3 regions of the Cutibacterium acnes genome follow, and region 3 is predicted to be linked to each of the others. Evidence: riboswitches for the same ligand, from Rfam matches in the RefSeq annotation. Region 3 holds a riboswitch; each other region holds the start of a gene.
The links. A riboswitch is a leader RNA that binds a small molecule or an ion and turns the genes downstream of it on or off. The one in region 3 is predicted to bind cobalamin.
Positions count from the first base shown of each region.

Region 1: another riboswitch for cobalamin. It lies ahead of CPA42_RS11215 (ribonucleoside-diphosphate reductase subunit alpha); the one in region 3 lies ahead of cobT (nicotinate-nucleotide--dimethylbenzimidazole phosphoribosyltransferase).
Region 2: another riboswitch for cobalamin. It lies ahead of CPA42_RS11305 (anaerobic ribonucleoside triphosphate reductase); the one in region 3 lies ahead of cobT (nicotinate-nucleotide--dimethylbenzimidazole phosphoribosyltransferase).

Region 1 covers NZ_CP023676.1:2,226,185-2,230,508, forward strand. The annotation lists gene CPA42_RS11200 (NADH:flavin oxidoreductase/NADH oxidase) at 1-966, shown strand, start outside; gene CPA42_RS11205 (hypothetical protein) at 1,042-1,266, shown strand; gene CPA42_RS11210 (MFS transporter) at 1,273-2,505, shown strand; cobalamin riboswitch at 2,643-2,842, shown strand; gene CPA42_RS11215 (ribonucleoside-diphosphate reductase subunit alpha) at 2,955-4,324, shown strand, end outside.
Region 2 covers NZ_CP023676.1:2,249,858-2,254,181, reverse strand. The annotation lists gene CPA42_RS11320 (membrane protein) at 1-133, shown strand, start outside; gene CPA42_RS11315 (cutinase family protein) at 139-1,203, opposite strand; gene CPA42_RS11310 (YbhB/YbcL family Raf kinase inhibitor-like protein) at 1,436-1,897, opposite strand; cobalamin riboswitch at 2,083-2,276, shown strand; gene CPA42_RS11305 (anaerobic ribonucleoside triphosphate reductase) at 2,353-4,324, shown strand, end outside.
Region 3 covers NZ_CP023676.1:474,884-479,207, reverse strand. The annotation lists gene CPA42_RS02370 (adenosylcobinamide-GDP ribazoletransferase) at 1-635, opposite strand, end outside; gene cobT (nicotinate-nucleotide--dimethylbenzimidazole phosphoribosyltransferase) at 632-2,302, opposite strand; adenosylcobalamin (AdoCbl) riboswitch at 2,384-2,499, opposite strand; gene CPA42_RS02360 (cobalt-precorrin-6A reductase) at 2,526-3,278, shown strand; gene cobA (uroporphyrinogen-III C-methyltransferase) at 3,298-4,074, opposite strand; gene CPA42_RS02350 (cobyrinate a,c-diamide synthase) at 4,084-4,324, opposite strand, start outside.

The sequences.
Region 1 (4,324 bases), 740 kb from region 3:
TATGGATCTTTCGCTGTGGGAGGCTTCGGCCTCATCGTCGCAGAGGCCACTGCGGTCAGCCCTGAAGGCCGCATCAGCCCTTGTGACACCGGGTTGTGGAATGACGCCCAGGTGGCAGCGTGGCGCACCATCACTGACGCTGTCCACGAGCTTGGCGGCACGATTGCTGTCCAGTTGGGCCACGCCGGCCGGAAAGCCTCCACAGAGAAATGGTGGCCGGGTTTCCATGGCGGGGTGGTTCCTCCCGAAAAGGGCGGCTGGATTCCTGTCGGTCCAACTGCCGCACCCGCCGATGGCAAGCAGTACGCCGGGTCGCCCGTCACCGCCCTTAACGAGGACGGCATCTCGAAGATTATTGACGACTTCCGGACTGCGGCATCGCGTGCCGTGGTAGCCGGATTCGACGCTGTCGAGATTCATAGCGCCCACGGCTACTTGCTACATCAGTTTTATTCGCCGCTGTCCAACACCCGCACTGACGGTTGGGGAAGCGATTATGACGGACGAGTCCGTCTGCCGTTGGCGGTCGCTGACGCGGTGCGTGGGGCTATTCCCGACGACATGCCTCTGCTGGCCCGCCTCTCGGTCACTGACTGGCGTGACGATGGCTGGTCAGTCGAGGACTCGATCGAGCTGTCGCGTCGATTCGCCTTGGCTGGCGTCGACCTTGTGGATGCCTCCTCAGGTGGTAATTCGTCAGCCCCCATCCCGGTAGCCCCGGGATACCAGGCCGATTTAGCGGCTCGGGTGCGCGCCGAGGCGGATGTTCCCACCGCCACGGTCGGGATGATCTGGACCGGCGAATTAGCCGAGGATCTACTCAACAAGGGGTGTGCCGACGCCGTCATGGTTGGCCGGGCAGCCCTGCGTGACACCAACTGGCCACTGCGCGCCGCCCACGAACTTGGCGTCCCCAACGAGGAGGCCCCGTGGCACCCGGCGCGATTCCGCGGCGCCTGGCGGTGACAGTCGGTTTCACCACCACGGTCGGCCGCGCGTGGCTGAGAATTAGTTCGTCACGTGACCCCAGGCACACGTACAGTGCTCGAATCGGCGATGTCGATGACGACTCCACGCCGATTGGCCGTGTCCGTCGGGACCTACCGCAATCGCCACGCCCGACGAGTTGATGCGGTCCCGCCAATGCCGGGGGACGAGATGTCAGACGCACAGAGCACCAGGTCAGCATCAGTACGCAGCGAATCGGACGTGTACCGCGCAGTATGGAACACCGTCAAGGGGTCGATGGGCAACCTCGTCGAGTAGTTCGACGTGTACACGTACACGACGTTCGCAGCCTATTTCGAGGACCAGTTCTTCTCGCCTGACGACCCGCACAAGAGCATCTACATCTACGCGATTTTCTGGGCGACCTTCATCATGAGGCCGTTCGGATCGTGGTTCTTCGGTCGCTGGGCCGACCGTCACGGACGTCGGTCCGCCCTCATCATGGCAGTGACAATCATGGCCGTCGGCTCCCTCGTCATCTCCGTGTTGCCCACCCGAGGCACCATCGGAGTGGGGGCCCCGATCCTGTTGCTCATCTGTCGTATCGTGCAAGGATTCGCCACAGGAGGTGAGTACGGCACCTCGGCCACCTACATGTCAGAAGCCTCCACCAAGGGACACCGCGGTTTCTTCTCCTCGTTCCAGTACTTCACCCTCGTGGGTGGTTTAGTGACAGCCCAGGCCGTCCTACTCCTGCTGTCCTCCCTCATGAGTGAGGCCACGATCCATGCCTGGGGATGGCGCATCCCATTCTTCATCGGTGGCGTCGCAGCGCTCATCGTTTTCTTCATGCAGAAGACGATGGATAAATCGCTGAGTACCGAACATCTTAAATCCGTGCGGTCGGGTGAGGACAGCTCGTCAGGAAGTCTGAAAGAGCTCTTTGGAAACCATCTCGGTAACTTCCTCCTGGCTTTTACCATCGCCAGCGGCGGTACCCTGTGCTTCTACGTCTACACCGTCAATGCACCGAATATCGTCCATTCGACTTTCAGCAGCACTCCGATGGCGGCAACCGCGGTCAACCTCATCGCCCTATTCATCCTCATGCTCGGGCAACCGCTGGGAGGCCTCATCGGTGACCGGATCGGACGCAAACCGGTGTTGCTCTTCTTTGCCGCCGGTGGAGTCGTTTATACCTGGGTTCTCGTGACCTGTCTGTCGCATGCCCGCAAGCCCGTAACTGCATTCCTCATGCTGCTCATGGGCTATATCTTCCTTACCGGATATACCTCGATCTCCACAGTTGTGAAGTCCGACCTTTTCCCAACCGATGTCAGGGCGCTGGGTGTTGGGATGGCCCATGGTTTCGCGAATTCCCTGTTCGGCGGCACGGCTCCACTCATTTACGTGTGGGCGAAACAGGGTGACGCGATCCCCGCCTTCATCGGGTATGTGACGGCGCTGTCCGCGGTCACCTTACTTACGATCCTCTTCGGGCTGACCACACGGACTGCGTCACACCTGGATGCGCCGACGAAGGGTGGGCACGACTAACAAAGCGGCAGTTACTCGCCCCGGTACGCGGTGATTTCTCCAACGTTTCAGGCGGTCGAACACGATGCTACGAAGCCAAACTGCCGACGGCGAGGCCCGGGAATATCCTCCGTTGACTCCCCTTGCTCGCCCTTCATATAGTGACGAATGCACGTGGTTCCCGTGTTCGCACGGGCCAAGAGGGAATCCGGTGTGAATCCGGAGCTGCCCCGCAGCGGTATATGAGAACGACCGCCGTCATGACGCACTGTGCTTTGGCATGGGAAGCGACGGCTAGTAGGAGTCCGATCAGGACGAGCTCATGAGCCCGAAGACCTGCCAGGTGTGGTCCCGCAACCGCGGGGCCCGGTTCGCGATCTCGCGGGAAGTATCGCAGCGTTCAGGGGGACCACTGTCCCTGCCGCATTCCGCCCGGTCGCGTGCCCACGGCATCGCACGGAGGAATTGCAATGAGCGCCGACCCCATTTCGACCATCCGCGTCCGCAAGCGTGACGGGTCTTTAGCCCCCTACGACGGTAACGAAGTCGCTGCCTCGATCATGGACTCGGCCCGCGGCCTTGACGACGCCGTCGCCCGGGCAACCCTGCTGCAGGCAGAGGTGGAGATCACCCTCTTTGACGGGATGACCACCGACGCCCTCGACGAAGCCGTCATTCAGGTGGCCCTAGGCAACGCTAAGGACGATCCAGCCTTTGACACTATCGCCAGCCGGATCGCCGTCAAGAAGCTCTACAAAGAGGTCTTTGGCGACACCCATGACGATCTAGGTGACGTCGACCCCGAGAGGGTGCAGGATCTGCACCGCAACTATTTCCCGCGCACGATCGCCAAGCTTGTCGCCGATGGTCACCTTGACGAGCGTCTGGGACGAGATTTCGACCTCGAGACGCTTGCAGCTGCCCTCGACCCCACTCGTGACGACCTCATCGGGTTCATGGGCGTGCGCACCATGATCAACCGTTATCTCTTGCGCACTCCCGATAAGCAGGCTTTGGAGGTACCGCAGTACTTCTGGATGCGCGTCGCGATGGGGCTGAGCCTCACTGAGGACGATCCCACTTCCTCGGCGCTGGCCCTTTACGACTCCATGAGCAACCTGCGCCACCTGGCCGCTGGATCCACCCTTGTCAATGCGGGGACGCCATCGGCTCAGCTATCTAACTGCTTCGTCATGCGCACTGAGGACAATCTGGAGCACATCGCCCAGACGATCCGCGACGTCATGTGGATCACCAAGGGCACCGGCGGCATTGGGTTGTCGATGTCGGATCTTCGCTGCGAGGGATCCCCGATCCGCTCAGATAACACTGCATCAACTGGGCCGATCCCCTTCATACACACCTTTGACTCCACACTGCGTGCGGTCTCTCGGGGAGGCAAGAAGCTCGGCGCCTTGTGCTTCTACCTGGAGAACTGGCACATGGACTTCCCGCAGTTCCTCGACCTGCGGCAGAACTCCGGTGACCCGTACCGACGCACCCGCACCGCCGACACTGCGGTGTGGATCTCCGACGAGTTCATGAAGCGTGTCGCCAAAGACGAGGACTGGTACCTCTTCGATCCCGCCGAAACCCAGGATCTCACCGAGCTTACCGGATCGGACTTCTCCAAGCGTTACGCCCAGTATGTCGAGCAGGCGGAAGCTGGCAAGATCAAGCGCTTTCGGCGCACTACTGCCCGCGAGCAATTCCGAGCCATCTTGGTGAGCCTACAGACGACGTCGCACCCATGGCTGACGTGGAAAGATAGCATCAATACTCGCGCGTTGAACAGCAATACCGGGACGATCCACTCGTCAAACCTATGCACCGAAATCTG
Region 2 (4,324 bases), 720 kb from region 3:
GACGGGTATTCGAGAAAGTCACGCGGTGGCAGTCCGCCGCGGTATCTCAGCTCTTCTGGCAGCCTTCGGTATTCTTCTGCTGGCCGATGTCATTGGCGTTGTGGCCACGGGGCAGTGGTTCTTCGAGATTTAACCCGTTTAGTGCCAACGGCGGCGACGCTGACGACGTCGACCGGCACGTCCCAAGAGCCAGCCCGCCCCTAGCCCAGCAACACCTGCACCCACAGCCACGCCGATCTGAAGCGGTCCCCAGTCGCGAGTCGTCACCGCCACCGTCGACCCGTGAGGCAGGGGAGTCCCCTTTGCCTCGGCGGCACCGATGGCGTTAGTACGCTGAGCAATGCGGTCCAACGCCCCTTCCATGACTGTGCGGGTGTAGCCCATGTGAATCGGACGGCCTTGATTGAGTTCGTCCTGCCAAGTCGACTGCAAGGTGAGGATGCGTGTGAGGGCCGGTGCGGTATCGCAGACCGGATCACCCTTCATGCACACCGAATACGTTTCCGGGTATGCCTCCGCTGGAATTGCAGCTCCGGCCTTCGACATGTCGGCATCGAGGGCTTTCTGGTTGATGGAGTTTTGGCTCAGACTAAGCGTGGCTTCGATGATGGCCCGCATCTGGGCGTCACGATTAGCGCCCGGGGTGGCATTCGCGCGCTCACGTAGGTAGTAGAGGATGGCGGCCATACCAATTGCTGACTGGTCGGCGTCTCCACTGACCTCCTGGACGTTCTGGCCGGGGTAATGGTCGGGGTTTCCGACCAGGATGGCACCTGCTAGACGCTGTGGGGTGTCGGTCTGAGCAAGGGCCTGCGTGATGGCTTGTGACCCCTGGGAAAAACCAGCGAGAACCACCCATTCCTTAGGGCACTGCTTTTTCTCGGTATTAAGCAAGGCGATGAGTTTTTTGGCTCCCAGAGCTGCTGAATCGAAATATTCGGTTGATGGCATCGTGGAGTCGAAGAGCAGAGAGCTCATCGGGGTGTTCTGCAAGGTGTGGGGGTCAGCGGCCGGGTAGTTCAGGTACACCTGACGAACGGTCCCCTTGCCTCGCCACTTTTGCGCTAGGGCGTCACGGATTGACGTAATCGTGTCGCCGTACGGCGGGGTCTCCCCCGACCCTCGCACGCCTACAAACATGACCGAAGCACAGTCCATTCTCGCGGCCATGTCGGAGGACACCGGGGTCGAATCCCAGCCCATACCCGCTCCCGGGCCCCCGTCAACCGATGGCCGTGAGGTCGGGGTCTCACTGACGTACGCGGTACTGGTGGTCGTCGGAGTAGGGCTTGGCGGTGCGGCGCTGGCAGAAAGGGGCACCGAAACCAGGCCGAAAAGGACAAGGACGATGAGAAGTGCCTGCCGAACCTTCACGATGTCAGTCAAGCAGGTGCCGCGGACACCCGCGACACCTGCCTCATCGGTACAGGATGGCTCAGGACTGCTGGAAGGTTCCGGTGATTGACGCCGAGTCCAACTCGGTGGTGTGGATGGCGAAGCGCACTTGGACGTTTGCCGCCTCGTCGGGGATGTCGAGGTGTTCAGTCGGCATGGCATGGACAGTGTGGATGTAACGGTGAGCGGGGCCGGGAGGCGGACAGGCGCCGGAGTAGCCCTCCTCCTGGTAATCGTTGGTCCACTCCCGTCCCCCAGCGGGCAGCGGGCCGCCCTCGCCAAGAGAGGTGACGTCGGCCGGGATATCGGCGAGAATCCAGTGCCAGAAACCTGATCCGGTGGGGGCGTCAGGGTCGTAGATGGTGATGGCGTACGACTTGGTGCCCTCTGGGCCGGGTGTCCAACTGAGCTGGGGGCTGATGTTCTTGCCGCCCGCGTCGGCGTGGGCGTAGGCCAGTTCGATTGGCTGACCCTCGGTGATGGATGTGCTGGTGATCTTCATGGGAGTGTCCTTTCCCTGAGCGTGTGTCCATCATGCCAGCCGCCGCTACAAGGATGGAAAACCGGTTTGTAAGGCCAGACTCTGCGCTGTTTCGTGGCAACTCGGGGGGTCGCGTGCAGGTGTGCCACCAATGCGTATACCCTTTATCTTGTGCTGGTTCCCATCGTCAGGCACCAGATGTAGGGGATAACCCTTCGTGTGGCGGTGATGGGAGGCAAGAGGGAATCCGGTGGGAAACCGGAACTGCCCCGCAGCGGTAACAGGGAACGACGGCGACATCACGCACTGGCCAGCTGGCTGGGAAGCGTCGCTCGGTAGGAACCCGTCTAACGACGGAGGGCCCTGAAGTCCGAATACCTGCCAGTACCCGGGTCAACGACCCGGTACGACAACGGGCGCGCGGGACGACCCGGGGCTATCCATGCTCCACCTGTGCGCTGCTTCGAGGAGTGAGCATGTCGACGATCGTTCAACCAGACGACCAGACCATTAGTCAGCAACGCGCAGTACCGACGTCCATTCGCAAACGTGACGGCAGGGTGATCCGCTTCGACTCGACGAAGATCGTCGAGGCTGTCCGTAAGGCTTTCGTGGCATGCGGGATGGGTACCTCCGAGTTGCATGCATCTGAGGTTGCCTTGGAGGTCATGTCTCGGCTGAGCGAGATGGGCGAGGAGACCCCGGACGTTGAGACCATCCAGGATCTCGTCGAGAAGACGCTCATGGACCAGGGGCATGACGACGTCGCCAAGGCATACATCCTGTACCGACAGCGCCGCACCGTCGCCCGTGACCAGCAGTCAGCATTGATGCGCACCCTGCGCGAGATCACTTTCGCGTCCGCAGAGGAGGCTGATGCCAAGCGGGAGAACGCCAACGTTGACGGCAACTCCGCTATGGGGTCGATGCTGCGCTATGGCACCGAGTCAGCCAAACAGTTCAACTTGCTGGAGGTACTCGACCCTGCCCACGCCGCCGCCCACCGTGACGGTGACATCCATATCCACGACCTCGATTTTCTTACTCTGACAACTACCTGCTGCCAGATTAACCTCACCGACTTGTTCGAGCACGGGTTCTCCACCGGCCACGGTGTGCTGCGTGCCCCGCAGTCCATCGGGTCATACGCAGCCTTGGCTTGCATTGCCATCCAGTCCAACCAGAATGACCAGCACGGTGGTCAGGCCGTGCCAAATTTTGATCGTGACATGGCACCGGGTGTCGCCAAGACCTTTAGGCGCGCCGCCCAGACCGGTCTGGCACGAATCTTTGAGGTTCTTGGGGGCGACGAGGACAAGGTTGACGAGGTGCGGGAAGCGGCCTCGGAATGGACGTTGGAACCTGACGAGACTGGTCTTGCTGCCGAGCGCGAGCAGGTCGGGCGGCTGTTTGCTGGACTCGTCCGCGACACTGATCGCCTTGCCGAGCGGATTCGTCGTCAGGCCCTCGAAGAGACCCGACGCCAGACCTACCAGGCGATGGAGGCCCTCATCGCCAACCTCAACACCATGAACTCGCGGGCCGGAGCGCAGACGCCATTCTCGTCGATCAACTACGGTACCGACACACGCCCGGAGGCGCGGATGGTAATGCGCTGCCTGTTGGAGGCCACCGAGGCGGGGCTGGGTGGCGGGGAGACCGCGATCTTCCCGATCCAGATCTTCCGGGTACAGAAAGGGGTCAACCTCAACCCGGGCGATCCCAACTACGACCTGTTCCGGCTGGCGTGCCGGGTGAGCGCCAAGCGGCTGTTCCCGAACTTCTCCTTCCAGGATGCCCCCTTCAACGCCGAGTTCTACCGGCCTGGCCACCCCGAGACGGAAATCGCGTACATGGGTTGCCGCACTCGGGTGATGTCGAACGTGCATGACCCGTCCCGGGCCCAGACCTGGGGACGTGGAAACCTGTCGTTCACGTCGATCAACCTGCCCAGATTGGCCATCGAAGCCCATCACGACGTCGATGCCTTCTTCGCTTCGTACGACCGGATGATTGATCTGGTCATTGACCAGCTCCTCGACCGTCTCAAGATCCAATCTCACAAGCTGGTGCGCAATTTTCCCTTCCTCATGGGCCAAGGGGTATGGATCGACTCTGAGGAGCTGCGTGCCGATGACTCCGTCGCCGAGGTGCTGAAACACGGGACTCTTTCGGTGGGGTTCATCGGGCTTGCCGAGACGCTTACGGCGTTGATCGGAGTCCACCACGGTGAGTCGGAAGAAGCGCAACAGCTTGGCCTGCGGATCGTTGGTCACCTGCGGGAACGTATGGACGAGGCTGCCGAGCGCACCGGCCTGAACTTCTCGGCCCTGGCCACCCCGGCTGAGGGACTGTCGGGGCGGTTCGTCCGAATGGATCGGCAGCGCTACGGGTCGATCCCGGGAGTGACCGACCGCGAGTACTACACGAACAGCTTCCACGTGCCGG
Region 3 (4,324 bases):
AAGGCACACACGCATCCCAACACCGTGAGGTTGATCGCCGCAGACCTCGGCGTCGTCACTCCCGCAACTAAAGACCCGAACCCGCCCGGACGGGCACACGGCACTTCGGTCATCGTCGCGAGAAGGATCGCCGCACGAGCCAGCGCAGGGCCAAGTCCCACCAGAATCGCCACGCGCCACCATGCCCCCGAGCCAGCTGTCCCAGCCAGACTCACCACAGCGGCCGCGTCAACAAGTAGCACCAGCACGATACTCATGACACCCATCGGCCCGATATCGGACTTCTTCATGATCATGAGAGCCTTCTCCGGCGCCGCCCGGGATCCCAAACCATCTGCGGTGTCAGCGACCCCGTCGAGATGGAAGCCGCCCGTTGCGCCGGCAAGCCAGCCCAGCGCTAGCACTCCGGCAAGCCACGGCCCGGCCCCCAGTCCCAGGACCAGGGCGACGATCCCTCCCGCCACCACGCCCAGACACAGACCCAGCCACGGGAAGGCGGTAATGGCACGACGGGCTAGTGGACGGTCAATGTCGTTCAGATATGGCCCGGGCAAGATCGTAAAGAGAGACAAAGCCTCAGCAACTCCACGCAGTGGCCCGAGTCTCCCAAGATCCGGATGCTGCTCGTCCGTCATGCCCACCTCTTGGGGATTCCGGCCACACACATCCACACCTCGTCGCATGCTTCCCCGACGGCGGCGTTGAGTCGCCCCAACTCGTCGCGGAAGAGCCGTCCAGCCGGGGTGTCGGGCACGACCCCCATCCCCACCTCGTTAGAGACAAAAATGACGTCACGTCGGGTACCACGGATGGCGCTGGCCAAGTCATTAACGTGGCGTCTTAGATCGTTCTGCCAGGCTTCGTCACCAGGAGCGGCAGCCCAGGCGCCAACCTCGTCAAGAATCCGAGTGATCCACACCCCAAGGCAATCCACCAGCACCGGGGAGTCGTCGTCGGCCAGCAGCACTGAAGCGATGTCGGTGGTCTCGACAGTCTGCCACGTGGCCGGGCGCCGAGCTTGGTGCAGGCGGATTCGCTCCTCCCACTCCGCGTCGCCAGGGTTGCGCTGGGAGGTCGCAACATAGGTGACACGGGAATCGCGAGGCAGCCTCGACTCGGCAAAGGTCGATTTTCCCGAGCGGGCACCCCCAATGACAAGCATCCGACAAGGAGGAACACTCGTCTGGACGGTATCGGGAATCTCGGTTTCCCCGCTCACTTTGATGTCGATGACCTCAGCGTCCTCAAAGGTGGCCATCTCGTTAAGGATGTGAGCGCTTGCCTGCACGATCGGTAGAGTCAGGATAGCCCCGGACCCCTCTCCTAGCCTCATACCAAGGTCCAACAGAGCGGGCAGGCCCAGGGCAGAGGTCGACGCCGTGATTCCTGGCTCGGCACCGGCGTGACTCGTGATGATGAAATCTCGCGCTTCAGGACAGATCGCGGTGGCCGTCAGGGCGGCAGAACAAGCGATAACACCGTCAATGAGCACGGGGATCCGTGACGACGCTGCAGCCAGAATAAAACCGGCCATGGCGGCGTGCTCAAAACCTCCCACCTTCGCCAAGGCCTCAATCGGATGTTTGGCCTCGGGTCGATTAACCTGCAAGGCGCGAGCGACGACTCCGATCTTGTGCTGGTGACGACGATCATCCGACCCAGCTCCCCTCCCGGTCACCTCAGCGGGCGGCAACCCGGTGAAGACGCTGATGAGGGCCGACGCCGGGGTGGTGTTAGCGATTCCCATCTCTCCGGTGATAAGGATGTCAGCCCCCTGCTCGACGGCCGCCACCCCAGTCTCAATACCGACCTCAAGGGCCTCGACAGCCTCGTCAAGGCTCATCGCCGGGCCTTGGGAGATGTCGTCAGTGCCACGACGCACACACCGCTGCCGAATCGGGGCGTCGACCTCGTGGCGGGCTCCGACGTCAGTGATCCACAGCTGTGCACCCATCTGGCGCGACAACACGCTGATCGCCGCCCCACCAGCCGCCATATTGATCATCTGCTGGGTGGTGATCTCCTGAGGATCAGGGGAAACACCTTGCGCCCATACCCCGTGATCACCGGCAAACAACCCGACAACCGGATGGCTCGGCACCGTCACTGGCACCTGCCCGTACATTCCGGCCAATCGAATCGACAGATCCTCCAACAGCCCTAGCGACCCCTCGGGTTTGGTAAGTAACTGCTGACGGGCTCGGGCCGCCTCCAAGGCTTTCGCATCAGCTCCTCGGATGCCTCGCACCGTGCGTGCAAGCAAGCTTTCGGCGGATAGGGATTCGGGCAGGCGGGCCATCATGCTCCATCGTCGGGGACGCCGCCGCATCCCCCGGGCCTGTGTCCTCGCAGGCCTGGGCGCCGCGCGCGTGCGCCGCAGTGGTCCCACCCCGGTCGGGGTGAGTGAGCGCGGTTCTGGTCTGACTTCGCCCAAGAGGCGTCACAGTGGCGGGACCGTCCCGGATTCACACCGGTGTTCCACCGCGATTGAGGCTCATTGTTCCACAGGCTGGTTTGATGGACTCATGGACGTCCTCATTCTCGGCGGTACGACGAAGGCCCGGCAGTTAGCCACCCGATTGATCGATGAGGGGGTAGACCTGTGCAGCTCGTTAGCGGGGCGCACGAAGTCCCCCCGGCCAGTTCCTGGCCCGACTCGGGTGGGTGGTTTCGGCGGCATCGACGGTCTCAAAGAATTCCTGACTGACAACGAAGTCAAGGTCATGGTGGATGCCTCCCACCCCTTCGCAGCAGCTATGCACGGCCACGCCGCTCAAGCATGCCGCGACCTCAACCTTCCGCTGGCACGGCTGGCACCACCAAGCTGGCGTACCCAACCTGAGGCAGCGACCTGGCACTGGGTTGACGACCACGACGGTGCTACTCAAGTCTTAGCTGACTTACCCGACGTCATCCTGCTGACAGTGGGACGCCAACCCGTCAGCCACTACCTGAGACTCGGCCCACGTCGGGTGATCGTGCGCTGCGTCGATGCCCCCGAGGAGGAGCTTCCCGCAGGCTGGAAGGTACTGCGGGAGCGTGGTCCGTTCACCCTCGACCGCGAGCGAGAGATTTTCTCGCAGGGTGTGGCTACCCTCGTCTCCAAGGATTCCGGAGGCACCGGTCTCGACCCTAAACTCAGGTTGGCGGCCGAAACCGACGTCCAGGTCGTCATGGTCTCACGTGGTCCGGCGCCCGGCTGGGGGGATGAGCTCAGTACCGTTGACGACGCAGTGCAGTGGACAGGAAACCACATCGCCACCGTGATTGAGCAGTAATCCCTCACGGAGCACTATTTCAGTGATCAGACGGGACGTGGGCCTGGGTCCCGTCGAGGTCAAGCCCGGCGACATCGCCGACGACGGTGATGGCCGGCGGGTTGATCTCGGCTTCCGCCATGTCTTCGGCTGCCTTCTCGAGGGTCGTCGTCAGAGAACGCTGGGTGGGCAGTGAGGCATCAGCAATAATGGCGACCGGTGTGTCGCCGGCCAACCCGCCGTCCATGAGGCGGGTAGCGATGTCGCCAATGTGGGCCACTCCCATGAGAATCACCAGGGTAGTGCCTGTCTTGGCGATCTGGGCCCAGTCCAATTCGGACCGAGTATCGCCAGGGGCGACGTGACCCGAAACGACGGTAAATCCCTGCACCATATGACGATGTGTCAGCGGAACCCCCATGAGCTCGGGACCGGCTACGCATGAAGTGACGCCGGGGATGATGCGCACCGGAACGCCAGCAGCAGCGCAGGCCTGCCACTCCTCGCCACCGCGACCAAAAACGAAGGAATCGCCGCCTTTGAGGCGCACCACCTTACGCCCAGCTTTGGCGTGCTCGATAAGCAGTTCGTTGGTGCGCTCCTGGGGGACGTAAGGCCCGCGCGGCACCTTACCGACCGGGATCCTCTCGGCCTGGGGATTCTCATCCATGATGGCGGTTGGAGCGAGCCGGTCGTAAAGTATGACGTCGGCCTGGCGAACCGCCTCAAATCCCGCGACGGTCAGCAATCCGGGATCACCAGGGCCACCTCCGACGAGAGTGACGGTGCCGGGAACGAGGTCTGCGGAGTAGATCATTGATATTCCTTAGTTGCGGTGTGCTGTCAGATCGGAGATAGCTCGAGCGAGCTCGGCATGAATATTCGAGTCACGGACTGCGAGTCTGATCCAGGTAGGCCCGAGCCCGGGGAACGTCTCCCCCCGCCTCACAGCGAAACCACGCTCGGCAAGGGGCTGGCGTATCGAATCCCCGCTGAGAGACGATGTGTTGACCAAAACAAAGGGAGCCTCGGAGTCAACAACGCTCAGCCCGAGGCCTTTAAGCTTG